DNA from 3 places in the Pseudomonas phoenicis genome. Region 1 is predicted to be linked to each of the others. Evidence: predicted binding sites of a transcription regulator. Region 1 holds the regulator's gene; each other region holds the start of a gene.
What was found. Region 1 encodes FliA, which starts transcription of late flagellar genes. Its sites were predicted from a motif close to CTAAAGTTTNNNNNNNNNNNGCCGNTAA; they were not measured.
Positions count from the first base shown of each region.

Region 2: a site for FliA is predicted at 2,573-2,600, ahead of AA0Z93_RS04165 (methyl-accepting chemotaxis protein). Genes of this name have one in related genera too.
Region 3: a site for FliA is predicted at 1,419-1,446, ahead of motA (flagellar motor stator protein MotA). Genes of this name have one in related genera too.

Region 1 covers NZ_CP154852.1:226,649-231,124, forward strand. Annotated here, with positions in the region: gene AA0Z93_RS01150 (chemotaxis protein CheA) at 1-1,672, opposite strand, end outside; gene AA0Z93_RS01155 (protein phosphatase CheZ) at 1,685-2,473, opposite strand; gene AA0Z93_RS01160 (chemotaxis response regulator CheY) at 2,490-2,864, opposite strand; gene fliA (RNA polymerase sigma factor FliA) at 3,069-3,809, opposite strand; gene fleN (flagellar synthesis regulator FleN) at 3,806-4,476, opposite strand, start outside.
Region 2 covers NZ_CP154852.1:853,421-857,896, forward strand. Annotated here, with positions in the region: gene AA0Z93_RS04150 (chemotaxis protein CheA) at 1-586, opposite strand, end outside; gene AA0Z93_RS04155 (lipid asymmetry maintenance protein MlaB) at 627-914, opposite strand; gene AA0Z93_RS04160 (response regulator) at 938-1,306, opposite strand; gene AA0Z93_RS04165 (methyl-accepting chemotaxis protein) at 1,316-2,527, opposite strand; gene AA0Z93_RS04170 (YceK/YidQ family lipoprotein) at 2,877-3,161, opposite strand; gene AA0Z93_RS04175 (iron-containing redox enzyme family protein) at 3,360-4,476, shown strand, end outside.
Region 3 covers NZ_CP154852.1:1,004,131-1,008,606, reverse strand. Annotated here, with positions in the region: gene AA0Z93_RS04680 (HDOD domain-containing protein) at 1-1,380, opposite strand, end outside; gene motA (flagellar motor stator protein MotA) at 1,512-2,363, shown strand; gene motB (flagellar motor protein MotB) at 2,367-3,419, shown strand; gene rsgA (small ribosomal subunit biogenesis GTPase RsgA) at 3,532-4,476, opposite strand, start outside.

The DNA.
Region 1 (4,476 bases):
CCGGGTCCATGCCCTTGCCGTCGTCGGAGATCGACAAGAGGATATGGTCGCCCTCCTGCTCGGCCGACAGCACCACGCGCCCGGTGCGCGCCTTGCCCGAAGCTTCGCGCTCCTCGGGCATCTCGATGCCGTGGTCGACCGCGTTGCGCACCAAGTGCACCAGCGGATCGGCCAGGGCTTCGACCAGGTTCTTGTCCAGGTCGGTTTCTTCGCCGACCAGCTCCAGGTTGATGTCTTTCTTCAACTGCCGCGCCAGGTCGCGAACCAGGCGCGGGAAGCGGCCGAAGACCTTCTTGATCGGCTGCATGCGGGTTTTCATCACCGCGGTCTGCAGGTCGGCGGTGACCACGTCGAGGTTGGACACGGCCTTGGACATGGCCTCGTCGCCGCTGTTCAGGCCCAGGCGCACCAGACGGTTACGCACCAGCACCAGCTCGCCGACCATGTTCATGATCTCGTCCAGCCGCGCCGTATCGACACGCACGGTGGTCTCGGCTTCGCTGGCGTGCTTTTCCGCCGGTGGCGCGGCCGGCGCACGGGCCGGGGCCGCAGGTTTGGCGGCCGCTGGCGCCGGGGCCGGCTTGGCAACGGGCGCTGGCATGGCAGAGGGGGCGACCGTTGCGGCAGTGGCGGTGTCAGCCACAGGCGCGACGCGCTCGGCGGCGAACTTGCCCTTGCCGTGCAGCTCGTCGAGCAGCGCTTCGAATTCGTTTTCGGAAATGTGCTCGTCGTTGCCGGCAGGGGCCGCTGCGACCGGGGCTGCGGTTGGCGCGGCAGCGCCCGGCGCAGCGGCGCCCGGCGTGGTAGCGCCCGACGCAGCGGCGCCCGACGCTACGGCGCCCGACAGTGCATCAGCCGTGAAGCTGCCCTTGCCGTGCAACTGGTCGAGCAAGGCTTCGAACTCGTCGTCGGTGATCTCGTCGCTGGCCGCAGCCGGTGCCGGCGCTTCGGCCGGGGCTGGCGTGGCCTTGGCCGAGAACTGGCCTTTGCCGTGCAACTGGTCGAGCAGGGATTCGAACTCGGCGTCGGTGATGTCGTCGCTTTCGCCGCCGATCGGCTCGACCGGCATCGCTTCGACGCTGGCCGCGGCGGCTGGCGACTGCGCAGCGGCGGCAGCTTCGGCCTTGACCGCGTCGAGCGAGTCGAGCAAGCGCTCGAACTCGTCGTCGGTGATGTCGCCGGCGTCGGCGGCCGGCGGCGCTTCGGCCAACGCGGCTGGAGCTGGCGCAGCGGCGACCACGGCCGGCGCCTCAGGCTCGGGCGCGGCCTGTGTTTGGGCGCCGGCCGGCTCGGCCAGGCGCGCCAGCGCCGCCAGCAGCTCAGGCGTGGCCGGCGTCACCTCGGTACGTTCGCGCACCTGGCCGAACATGCCGTTGACCGCATCCAGCGCTTCCAGCACCACGTCCATCAGCTCGGCATCCACGCGGCGTTCGCCTTTGCGCAGGATGTCGAAGACGTTCTCGGCAATGTGGCAGCACTCAACCAGCTCATTGAGCTGGAGGAAGCCGGCGCCCCCTTTTACGGTATGAAACCCGCGAAAAATCGCATTGAGCAGGTCCGCGTCATCGGGTCGGCTTTCCAGCTCGACCAGCTGTTCGGACAACAGCTCGAGAATTTCGCCGGCCTCAACCAGGAAATCCTGGAGGATTTCTTCATCGGCGCCGAAGCTCATTGAACGTGCTCCTTAAAAACCAAGGCTGGATAGCAAATCGTCTACATCGTCCTGACCGGACACGACGTCCTCACGCTTATCGGCATGAATCTGCGGACCTTCACCTCGAGTCGGATGTTTTTCTTGGTCTTTTTCATCGCGCAGTTGCTGATGGTCATGTTCGATACCGGCGAAGCGGTCGACCTGACTGGCCATCAACACCAACTTGAGCAGATTGCTTTCGACTTCCGTCACCAGCGCAGTGACGCGCTTGATGACCTGGCCGGTCAGGTCCTGGTAGTCCTGGGCCAGCAAAATATCGTTCATGTGCCCGGCGACCTTGCGGTTGCCTTCGGCGCTACTCGTCAAGAAACCGTCGACGCGGCGCGCCAGGTCGCGGAACTCGGTGGCCGACACTTCGCGGCGCATGAAGCGCTGCCAGTCGCCGCTCAGGGCCGAAGCCTGCTCGGCCATGTCGTTGAGCACGGGCGTGCTTTCTTCGACCAGGTCCATGGTGCGGTTGGCGGCGTTCTCGGTCAGCTTGACCACATAGCCCAGCCGCTCGGTGGCGTCGGTGATCTGCGAGACTTCTTCGGCCTGCGGCATGCGCGGGTCGATCTGGAAACTGACGATGGCGCTGTGCAGTTCGCGGGTCAGCTTGCCGACCTCGTTGTACAGGCCCAGGTCGCGGGTCTGGTTGAGCTGGTGGATCAGTTGCACGGCATCGCCGAAACGGCCTCGTTCGAGGCTCTCGACCAGCTCGCGAGCATGCTTTTTCAGGGTGCCTTCGAACTCACCCAGAGAGGTATCGATAGATTCCATTGCGCCCCCTGGCGGCTTAGCCGTTCACGCGCTCGAAGATCTTTTCGATCTTTTCTTTCAGCACCTGGGCGGTGAAAGGCTTGACCACGTAACCGTTGACCCCCGCCTGGGCCGCTTCAATGATCTGGTCGCGCTTGGCTTCGGCGGTGACCATCAGCACCGGCATGCTCTTGAGCGTGTCGTGGGCACGGACCTTGCGCAGCAGGTCGATGCCGGACATGCCAGGCATGTTCCAGTCGGTGACGAGAAAGTCGTAATGGCCCTTTTCCAACATCGGCAACGCCGTGGTGCCGTCGTCGGCCTCGTCGGTGTTGGTGAAGCCCAGATCGCGCAGCAGGTTCTTGATGATTCGCCGCATCGTCGAGAAATCGTCAACGATGAGGATTTTCATGTCTTTGTTCAATTAGAGATCTCCAAGCAGTCTCATCACGCGCCCGGCGCCGAGCGCGTGCGTCATTCGTTCTTAAAGCGGCAAGGTGCACGCTTCGAGGAGCAAGCCGTGCGGCGTTGCCAGTTACGCGCTTTGTAACACCACCGCGATCCGCTCTGCTCTGACAGCGAGCAGCTTGCCGCTTGCAATTCGTAGCCGGCCGCCCTAACGGGCGCGCCATTCTCCCAGGCGACTGCGCAGGCGTGCCGCGCACTGGCTGTGCAACTGGCTGACCCGTGATTCGCTGACCCCCAGCACTTCGCCGATTTCCTTGAGGTTCAGCTCTTCGTCGTAGTACAGCGCCAGCACCAGACGCTCGCGTTCCGGCAGGTTGGCGATGGCGTCGGTCAAGGCCGCCTGGAAGCGTTCGTCCTCGAGCCCGCGGCCCGGTTCCGGCGAGCCGCTGGCGCCGTCTTCGTGCAGCCCTTCGTGCTCGCCGTCCTGCAACAGGTCGTCGAAACTGAACAGACGGCTGCCCAATGTATCGTTGAGGATGCCGTAATAGTCATCCAGCTCCATCTTAAGTTCGGCAGCGACTTCATGATCTTTAGCGTCGCGTCCGGTTCTCGCTTCCACGGCGCGCATCGCCTCGCTGACCATGCGTGTGTTGCGGTGCACCGAACGCGGTGCCCAGTCGCCCTTGCGCACTTCGTCGAGCATGGCGCCGCGGATGCGGATACCGGCGTAGGTCTCGAAGCTGGCGCCCTTGCTGGCGTCGTATTTGTTGGCCACTTCCAACAGGCCGATCATGCCGGCCTGGATCAGGTCTTCGACCTGCACGTTGGCCGGCAGGCGCGCCAGCAGGTGATAGGCGATGCGCTTGACCAGCGGCGCGTAACGCTCGATCAGCTCGTACTGCGCGTCTTTGGACGCCCGGCTGTACATCTTGAATCCGCTCGCACTCATAGCACCGGCCCTGCGCTGGTCGGCTGCACCAGGCGCTCTACGAAGAACTCCAAGTGGCCGCGAGGATTGGCTGGCAGCGGCCAGCTGTCGACCTTCTGCGCAATGGCCTTGAAGGCCAGGGCGCATTTGGAACGGGGGAAGGCTTCGTAGACCGCGCGCTGCTTCTGCACGGCCTTGCGCACCGATTCGTCGTAGGGCACGGCGCCGACGTACTGGAGCGCCACGTCGAGGAAGCGATCGGTGACCTTGGTCAGCTTGGCGAACAGGTTGCGCCCTTCCTGCGGGCTCTGCGCCATGTTGGCCAGCACGCGGAAGCGGTTCATGCCGTAGTCGCGGTTGAGCAGTTTGATCAGCGCGTAGGCGTCGGTGATCGAAGTGGGCTCGTCGCACACCACCAGCAGCACTTCCTGGGCGGCGCGCACGAAACTCACCACCGAGTCGCCGATGCCCGCGGCGGTGTCGATGACCAGCACGTCGAGGTTGTCGCCGATCTCGCTGAAGGCCTGGATCAAGCCGGCGTGCTGCGCAGGCTGCAGGTGCACCATGGTCTGCGTGCCGGACGCCGCCGGCACGATGCGTACGCCGCCCGGGCCTTGCAGCAGCACGTCGCGCAGCTCGCAGCGGCCTTCGATGACGTCGGCCAAGGTGCGCTTGGGCGTCAGCCCCA
Region 2 (4,476 bases), 630 kb from region 1:
GGGGGGGGATGGCGTCGGTCAGGGTGGTGACCTGCACCATCTGCCCCAGGGTTTCGAGGTAGCGCAGGAACGACAGCGGGTCCATGCCGTTGCGGAACACGTCCACGCCGAAGCGCAGGGAAATGTGCCAGAGCACTTCGGCCTGCGCGTCGTCGGCCAGCACGGCCGGTACGGCATCGGCGGTGCGCAACGCCTGATAGGCGCTCAGCGCCTCGCGCAAGGCCTCGTCGCGCGCCAGCGCCGCCGGTGTCAGTGCCTCGCCGCGGCTGGCGACCACATCGATCAGTTCCAGCATGTGGTCGCCGCACCTGAGCAGCAGTGCGATCAAGGCCGCGTCCACCGCCACGCTGCCTTCGCGCAGGCGGTCGAGCACGTCTTCGACGATGTGCGTGAACCCGACGATCGAGCCGAGGCCGAACAGTCCGGCGGAACCTTTGATGGTATGCGCGGCGCGGAAGATCGCGCCGATGGCATCCTGGTCGTGCGGGTCGCTTTCCAGTTGCAGCAGGGATTGCTCCATGGCCTGCAACAGGTCGCGCGCCTCGACGATGAAGGTCTGCAATGCCTGATCGAGATTGATGCCCACGTGGACTTTCCTTGTCGAGCGATGAACGGAGCGGCGCCGATTACAGCGCGGCGCTGCGACACAGTTGGAGCGCCTGCATGACCGCCTGGCTCTGGCCGGTCACCTGCAAGGCGGTGCCGGCGATGCCGGCTTCGCGCTGGACGACGGCCAGCCATTGCAGGCCGGCACCGTCCATTTCCGTGACCTGGGACAGGTCCAGCGCCAGGCGCGGCGCCGCGCCGATCTGCGGCAGCAACGCGCCCGCCAGTTCGGCGACGGTGTAGATCGTGAGTTCGCCGTCGACGCCCACCTGGGCGGTGTCGTCGAGGGTTTCGATAGTGAGCGGCATGTCGGCCTCCCTGGCGCCGGCGGTCAGGGCAGGATCAGTTTCGAGACCGCCGCCAGCATCTGCGCCGGCTGGAACGGCTTGACCACCCAGGCCTTGGCGCCCGCGGCCTGGCCTTCGGCCTTCTTCGATGCCTGGGACTCGGTGGTCAGCATGATGATCGGCGTGAATTTGTAGCTGGCCAGCTTCTTCACCTCCTTGACGAAGGTGATGCCGTCCATGTTGGGCATGTTCACGTCGCTGATGATCAGGTGCACCTTCTGCCCGGTCAGCTTGTTCAGGGCGTCTCTGCCGTCGCTGGCCTCGATCACGTCGTAACCGGCGCCTTTCAGCGCGATGCCGACCACCTGCCGTACGCTGCTGGAGTCGTCGACCACTAATACATTCTTCGCCATGCTGGGCTCCTAGAAGAAAGTGATGTCTTGGGAATGCTGTTGCACCGCCGCCTCGCCATGGTGGAGGCGCCGTTGCTCCTCGGTGGCGTAGGTGGTTTCCATGCGCGCCAGCCATTGCCGGGCGTCGATGGCCAGCGGCTGGTCGGGGGTTTGCCTGGCTTGCACGAGGTGCTCGTGCAGGGCGTGCATGTTGTCGCGCACGTGGCTGAGGATCTGGCTGACCCGGTCCTGGAACTGCAGGTTGACCAGCACCTCGGTCATCTCGTCGCGGATGCCGTGGCTTTCCTGCCTGAGCAGGTCGGCAGAATCCACCAGGCGCCCGGTGATGCTCTGGAAGCGGGCGAGCACCACCTGGATGGTCTGTTCGGACTCGCTCACCGAATGGCTGTCCTGGTCGGCGCTGCTGGAAGCGGCCTGCACCAGTTGGGTGATGGCGTTGTTGATGATGTCGACCTTGGCCGACATCTGCTGGCCGGTTTCGCTGGATTTGCTCGACAGGCTGCGCACCGCGTCGGCCACCACCGCGAAGCCGCGACCGGCCTCGCCGGCACGCGCCGCTTCGATGGCCGCGTTGAGCGCCAACAGGTTGGTCTGTGCGGCGATCGCCGCCACATCGGCGGCCATGGTGCGCAGTTCGCCGGTGTAAGCGGTCAGGCTGCGCACCTGGGCCAGGGTCTGGTCACGGCTGGTTTGCGTGGTCTTGAGCGAATCGATCACCTGGCTCAACTCGCCGTCGCTGCGCGCCAGCACTTCGAGGGCGCCGTCGGCAGCCTGCCCGTCCAGTTCGCCGGCTGCGTGCTGCGACGCCTGTACGGTTTCCTGCAGGCGGGAGGCGATTCCGGTGAAGCGATCCGCCAGGCTGACGATGGCTTCTTCGGTCTGCTGGCGGGAGCTTTCCACTTGCTTGGCCCAGATGGGCATGGCGCCGAGCAGGACTTCGTCGAGCTGTGCGCGGGTGGCCGTGTCGTTGTCGGCGTGCGCCTTCGACTGCTCCGCCTGCGCCTGTGCCAGCGCTTGTTGCAGCGCGTTGCGCTGTGAGGACGCGCTCAGGGCACAGGCACCCAGGCCGATCGCTACCAGTGCCGCGCAGGCCAGCAGGTTGGCCGTCGAGGTCGATTGCAGGAGTAGCCAGACCACGGCCGGCACGACCGGGATGAAGGCGAACCCGCTGAAACGCGAAAAACCGGAAGGGGTAATGCGGCTGGAGGGACGCTGGGTCATGAGTTCGATCCTTGAACGGTGTAGCGGGTAGAAATGACATAGGGGTTATCAGCGTTGTTTGTAACAACTTTAGACAGTCCGCATGCCTTCCGTCCGATTCATGACCAGCGGATGACTGTGTGTTGGGAGTGCTCGCAGCGTCCTGGTTTCGTCTGGGCAAAACCAACGGCACCGGTGTTTTGGAGGCTAAGAAAATCCAGCGTGTCGAGGGCTGTGCCGCAGTTGCAGGCGGGACGCGCAAGGCGAGAGGCGGTGTGTCGCAATGGGAAGTCGCTGCGGCGACCGGGAATGGGCACCTGGATCGTTCAAGTGGACGACGAAAAGGCCATCCGCTCCGCCTGGCGACCCGTCACATGACTCGCAATGGCCTGATCTCGCAGGCTTCGCGGTCGCCGCCCATACCTTCCGGCAGGAACGCCGTCAGGTCGTAAGGCAACAGCACTGTATCCAGCACAGCCGAAAAAGGCGTATCGATCAGCAAGGGCCAGTTGTTCGACAGGCTGGGATGGTTCGCATAAACCCAGGATAGCCGCGTGCCGTGGTAGACACACCGCTCCCCGCTCAAATGCCCCAGGGTGCTGAAACAACCGCTCAACGACAATGACATTGCCAACAGCAGAATTTTCGCCCGCATGGATTTCCTTATGAGTGAGGCCGTCGTCCGTGACCGTGCGATTCCGGCGTGCCGGCAGCATACCTGCTGATCGGCAGCAGGGGCAGCCATCGCGTTCGACAGGCCCGTCGCCACCTGTCAGCCCGACGCAAACCCCATGGAATTTATCCGGCCGGGCCTGCCTCCGACTTAGAAACCATAAAACCGTGTAGGCCCCGTATGACTTCCCTGCGAAATCTCGCCCCACGCCTGACTGCCACCACGCCGCCGGAAGCCTGTACCCCCGTTTCGGTTTACCACGCCCTCTTGCGCCACCCGCACGACACCGACCTGACCCCGGTGCGCGGCTTCCTCGACGCGCAGTTGATGCAAGCCAAACGATTCGGCGACGAAGTCGAAGGCCTACCCGAAAACCTCGACGACCTGCCATCCTGGATCGAGGACAACGGCGACACCGTCGCCTGCGCCTACCGCGAATACCTCGCCGGCCGGCACGCCGGCAATGGCCGCCAATACTTCGGCAGCAAAGCCCACGCCCTGTATTTCCTCCAGCACGTGGCCCCGACCAAACTGGTCGACGGCGCTTGGCTGTACAACTCGCTGTCCCACGCTGGCGACTGGCGCTACCACAACCTGATCCGCACCTATCTGGAAGAGCTCGGCGACGGCGACCCCGGCCTGAACCATGTCGTGCTCTACCGCAAGCTGCTGGCCGACCACGATTGCGCGCCGACCGAAGTGCTCGAAGACGCGCTGTACGTGCAAGGCGCCATCCAGCTGGCGCTCGGTCACCTGGGTGACGAATACCTGCCCGAATTGCTCGGCTACAACCTGGGTTACGAGCAATTGCCGCTGCACTTGCTCATCTCTTCGTTCGAGCTGAACGAGCTGGGCATCGACCCCTATTACTTCACCCTTCACGTGACCATCGACAACGCCAGCACCGGCCATGCGCGCAAGGCGGTGGACACCGTGCTGGACCTGCTGCCCACGGATGACACGCGCGACGAATTCATCGCCAGAATGCGTGCAGGTTACTTGCTCAACGAGCTGGGCAAGGGCACCAAGGCCGTGATCCAAGGCTTCGACCTCGAGCAGGAAGTCGTAGACATGCTGGAGCGCAAACGCGCCTTCGGCCAGCACCTGCATTCCGACTACTGCCGCCTCGACGGGCGCACGGTCAATGAATGGTTGTCGGTGCCCGGGCGCTGCCGTGAATTCCTCACGGTGCTGGAGAACAAAGGCTGGATCAAACACAACCAGGACCCGGCCGACAGCCGCTTCTGGCAGTTGATGGACGGACCGGGCGCGCCGATGTTCGGCGTGTTCAACGGCT
Region 3 (4,476 bases), 780 kb from region 1:
CACATGCTCGCTGCGCAGGAAGGGGCGCAGGGGAGCGGGAATCAAAGGTGCGTACTGGCGGTGGTTGTCCGGGGTCAGGCGCAGTTGTGCGGCTTGGCGCACCAGCCGTTCCAGCAGCTTGTTGCCGGTGATGGGCAGATTCAGTGCCAGCATTTCCTTGGGCAGGCCGGCGATCTGCTGTACGCGCAGGCAGTCGTTGGCGCGGTCGAACGCCAGCAGCATGACACGGTTGAAACCGCAGGCGACCAGCGCGTCGCACGCCTGGGTGGCCAGGTGCACGGCATTGGTGAAGCGCGTGTGCTGCGCCAGCAGTTCGTTGCACAGGCTGCGCCAATGCGCCAGTTCCTCGGCCGAGGGCGGCGGTGGCGTCAACATGTCGGGGTGCGGGCGGCGTTGCTGCCAGGGCCAGAGCAGCGCCTCGGCCGGGTGGAACAGGCCTGGGCGCGCGTGTCGGCGGGCGCTGGCGGCGGCCTGTTGGTGCACCTGGTTCTGCACGTCGTCCAGGCTGGTCTGCAGGTACAGCGCGGTGAGCAATTGCCAGCGCAGCAGGTGCGGGTTGTCCCAGCCCACTTGCGCGGCCAGGGCCAGGTTGTTGGCCAGCAGCACGGTGTTGGCCGGCTGGTTGAACCAGCGGCGCAGGCCGGGCTCTTCGTCCAGCCGATGCTGTTGGGCGAGGCTGTCCGGCTCGCGGGAGATGTTGATCACCTGGGCCAGAGGCTCGCGTTCTTCGAGCAGCAGGCGGTAACCCTGGGTCACCCACTCGGGCAGCCGCCAATGCTCGGCCACTGCGCGGCACAAGGCCATGATGCGTACGCCGAACAGCTCCTGTTCCACCTCGGCTGCGTCTTCGCCCTTGTGGATCACGCGCAGTTCCCAGTCGTCGAGCAGGGCGGGGAAGGTCAGCGCCAAGGGCCACAGGGGCGAGAGAAACAGCAGGCTGCCCCAGTGGATCTCCTGCCATAGCCGCGCCAACCGGCTGGCGAACAGGCCGCTGGCCTGTTGGCTGGCGTGCTGGCTGATCTGCACGAACTGGTTGAGCACCGCTGGCAAATCGCCGCTCGGCACCGCGGGCAGCCGCGCCAGCAACTGCGCGCAGCGCGTCAGACCCAGGCGGTTGAGCGCCACTTCCAGGCTTTCGGCAGGTTCGGCCTGGCTGGCATTGGCCGAATGGTTGGCCTCGCGCATCACCGACAGCACCAGTGCAGGGCTGCCTTGCAACAGTTCGGCGATGTCGCGCAGCGAGCGGCGGTTGTCGTTGATCGCCGACAGCACGCGGTCGTGGCTCTCTTTGGCAACCGGCAGGCGGACGCCATCGAGCAGCTTGACCCACGCCTCTAACGTCGAGGGGACCTGACTCGGGACCTTGGTTTCACTGGGCATTTTGACATCAGTCCAAACTGGCTTTTCGCTAGGAGTGGCTATAGTCTGGCGCAGTTCTGCCGATAAGTAGAAGAAGAGTTTCAGAGCACCCCTCGCGGCCCTCGACCATCCACGTCAATACGTTGAATTTTATGGCAAAAATTATCGGCATCATCATCGTATTCGCCAGCGTGCTCGGCGGTTACGTCCTCTCCCATGGCAAGATCGCGGCGCTGATCCAGCCTTTCGAAGTGCTGATCATCGGCGGTGCTGCGCTGGGTGCGTTCATCCAGGCCAACCCCGGCCACATGACCATGCACGTCTTCAAGAAGTCGTTGAAGATGTTCAAGTCGCGCTTCAACCACGCTTTCTATCTGGAGATCCTCGGGCTGATCTACGAGATCCTCAACAAAAGCCGCCGCGAAGGCATGATGGCCATCGAGGCCGACATCGAAGACCCGGCCGCCAGCCCCATCTTCAGTAAATACCCGTCCATCGTCGGCGATACGGCAATGATCGCCTTCATCTGCGATTACCTGCGCATCATGTCCACCGGCAACATGGCTCCGCACGAGCTCGAAGGCCTGTTCGACATGGAGCTGTTGAACATGAAGGAAGAGCTCGAGCACCCCTCGCATGCGGTCACCGGCATCGCCGACGGCATGCCCGGTTTCGGCATCGTGGCCGCGGTACTGGGCATCGTGGTGACCATGGCCTCGCTGGGCGAGGGCGACCAGGCGGCCATCGGCATGCACGTGGGCGCGGCGCTGGTGGGGACCTTCTTCGGTATCCTCGCCGCCTACGGCTTCTTCGGCCCGCTGGCCAACTGCCTCAAGCACGACGCCAAGGAAGAGCTCAACGTCTACGAGGCGATCAAGGCCTCGCTGGTGGCCTCGGCTTCCGGCATGCCGCCGACCCTGGCCGTGGAGTTCGGCCGCAAGGTGCTGTACCCGGGCCACCGTCCGAGCTTCTCCGAGCTGGAACAGTCGGTGCGCGGTCGCTGAGTCATGGAGAACAACCAGCCCATCATCGTCAAGCGCGTCAAGCGCTTCGGCGACGGCCACCACGGCGGCGCCTGGAAGATCGCCTTCGCCGACTTCGCCACCGCCATGATGGCGTTCTTCCTGGTGCTGTGGCTGATGTCCACGGCCACCCCGGAACAGAAGATCGCCATCGCCGGTTATTTCCAGGACCCGATCGGTTTTGCCGAAAGCGGCACGCCATACGTGATCGACCTGGGCGGCTCGCCGGAAATGGCCCCGGACAAGACCATCAACCCCGAACCCAAGATGGAATCCACGCCGCCGCTCAACCCGCAGGTGAACAAGGATCAGATCGAGAGCATGGCCGAGCAGGTCGAGCGCGAGCGTCTCGAACTGCTGTTGCAGGAGTTGCAGAACAAGGTCAACGAGAACCCGGAGCTGCAGAAGTTCAAGGACCAGATCCTCTTCGAGATCACCCAGGACGGCCTGCGCATCCAGATCATGGACGCCGAGAACCGGCCCATGTTCGACCTGGGCAGCGCGCGTTTGCAGCCGTATTTCGAAGACATCCTGCTGGCCATGGCCGACACCATCAAGGCGGTGCCGAATAAGATCAGCGTCAGCGGCCATACCGATGCCAAGCCGTTCGTGGGCGGCGGCGGTTTCGGCAACTGGGAGCTGTCGGCCAACCGCGCCAACGCCGCGCGCCGTGCGCTGGTCGCCGGTGGCTACTCCGAGGATCAGGTGGCGCGGGTGGTGGGCTACGGTTCATCGTCGCTGTTCGACCGCAAGGACCCGCTCAACCCGGTCAACCGGCGGATCGACATCGTGGTGCTGACCAAGAAGGCCCAGCGCGACATCGAGGGCGAGCAGGGCAGCCAGGCGCCCGGCGACACTCCGCAAGGCACATCGGCGCCCGGTGCCACGGCGCCTGGCGCGGCACCGGCGGGCACCCCGGCCCCGCCCAGCGCCAGCCTCGACGGCGCGCAGCAGGCGCCCTTGCAGCCGCGCGAGTTGCGCCAGAAGCTGAACATTTTCGAAGACGGCACCCTGCGCATGGAAGACAGCCAGGAGTAACCCGGCCACTTCCGGCAGCGCGCTCGCTTTGCTACGCACTTGAATGCATAACGCCCATGAACCGTGCCACGGCCATGGGCGTTGTGCATTCAGTGAACGGAGCTCGCCGAACTCAGTAGGTTTCCTGCGGCAAACTGGCGATGATCGAACGGTAGCTGTTCATCCGTTGCTGCGAGATGCGCCCGTCCTCCAGCGCCTTGAGCAGCGCGCAGCCGGGCTCGCGATCGTGCTTGCAGTCGCGGAAGCGGCAGGTGCCGAACAGGTCGCGGAACTCGATGAAGCCTTCTTCCACATCGACGCGGCTGACGTGCCCCAAGCCGAATTCGCGGATGCCGGGGGAGTCGATCAGGTCGCCGCCATTGGGGAAGTGGTACAGACGCGCGGTGGTGGTGGTGTGCGTGCCCTGACCCGACCATTCCGACAGATCGCCCACGCGGGTCTGCGCCAAGGGCAGCAGACTGTTGACCAACGACGACTTGCCCACCCCCGACTGGCCGACGAACACGCTGATATGCCCATCGAGCAAGGCTTGCAGGCGCTGCATGCCATCGCCCTGGTGCGCCGAGACTTCCAGCAGCGGGTAGCCGAGGTCGCGGTACACCTGCAACAAGGCGTTGAGCGCCGGGGCGTTGTCTTCGTCGATCAGGTCGGCCTTGTTCAGCAGCAACAGCGGGCGGATGCCGGCGTGCTCGGCGGCCACCAGGTAGCGGTCGATGAGATTGGGGTGCGGTTCGGGGGCCGGGGCGAAGACGATGACGATCAGGTCGACGTTGGCCGCCACCGGCTTGAGCTGGCCATGGTTGTTCGGCCGGCGCAGCTCGGTGGTGCGCGGCATCTGCGCGACGATCACGCCGATGCCCTGGTTGCCCGAGCGCCACACCACCCGGTCGCCGGTCACCAGCGCCGGCAGGTTGGCGCGCAGGTGGCAGCGGAACACTTCGCCGGCGTTGTCGCCCTCTTGCGCTTCGACCTCCACTTGCACACCGAAATGCGCGATGACCAGGCCCAACTGCTCGGGGCCCAGGTCGCCGCCTTCGAGTTCCTGCAGTGCATGTTG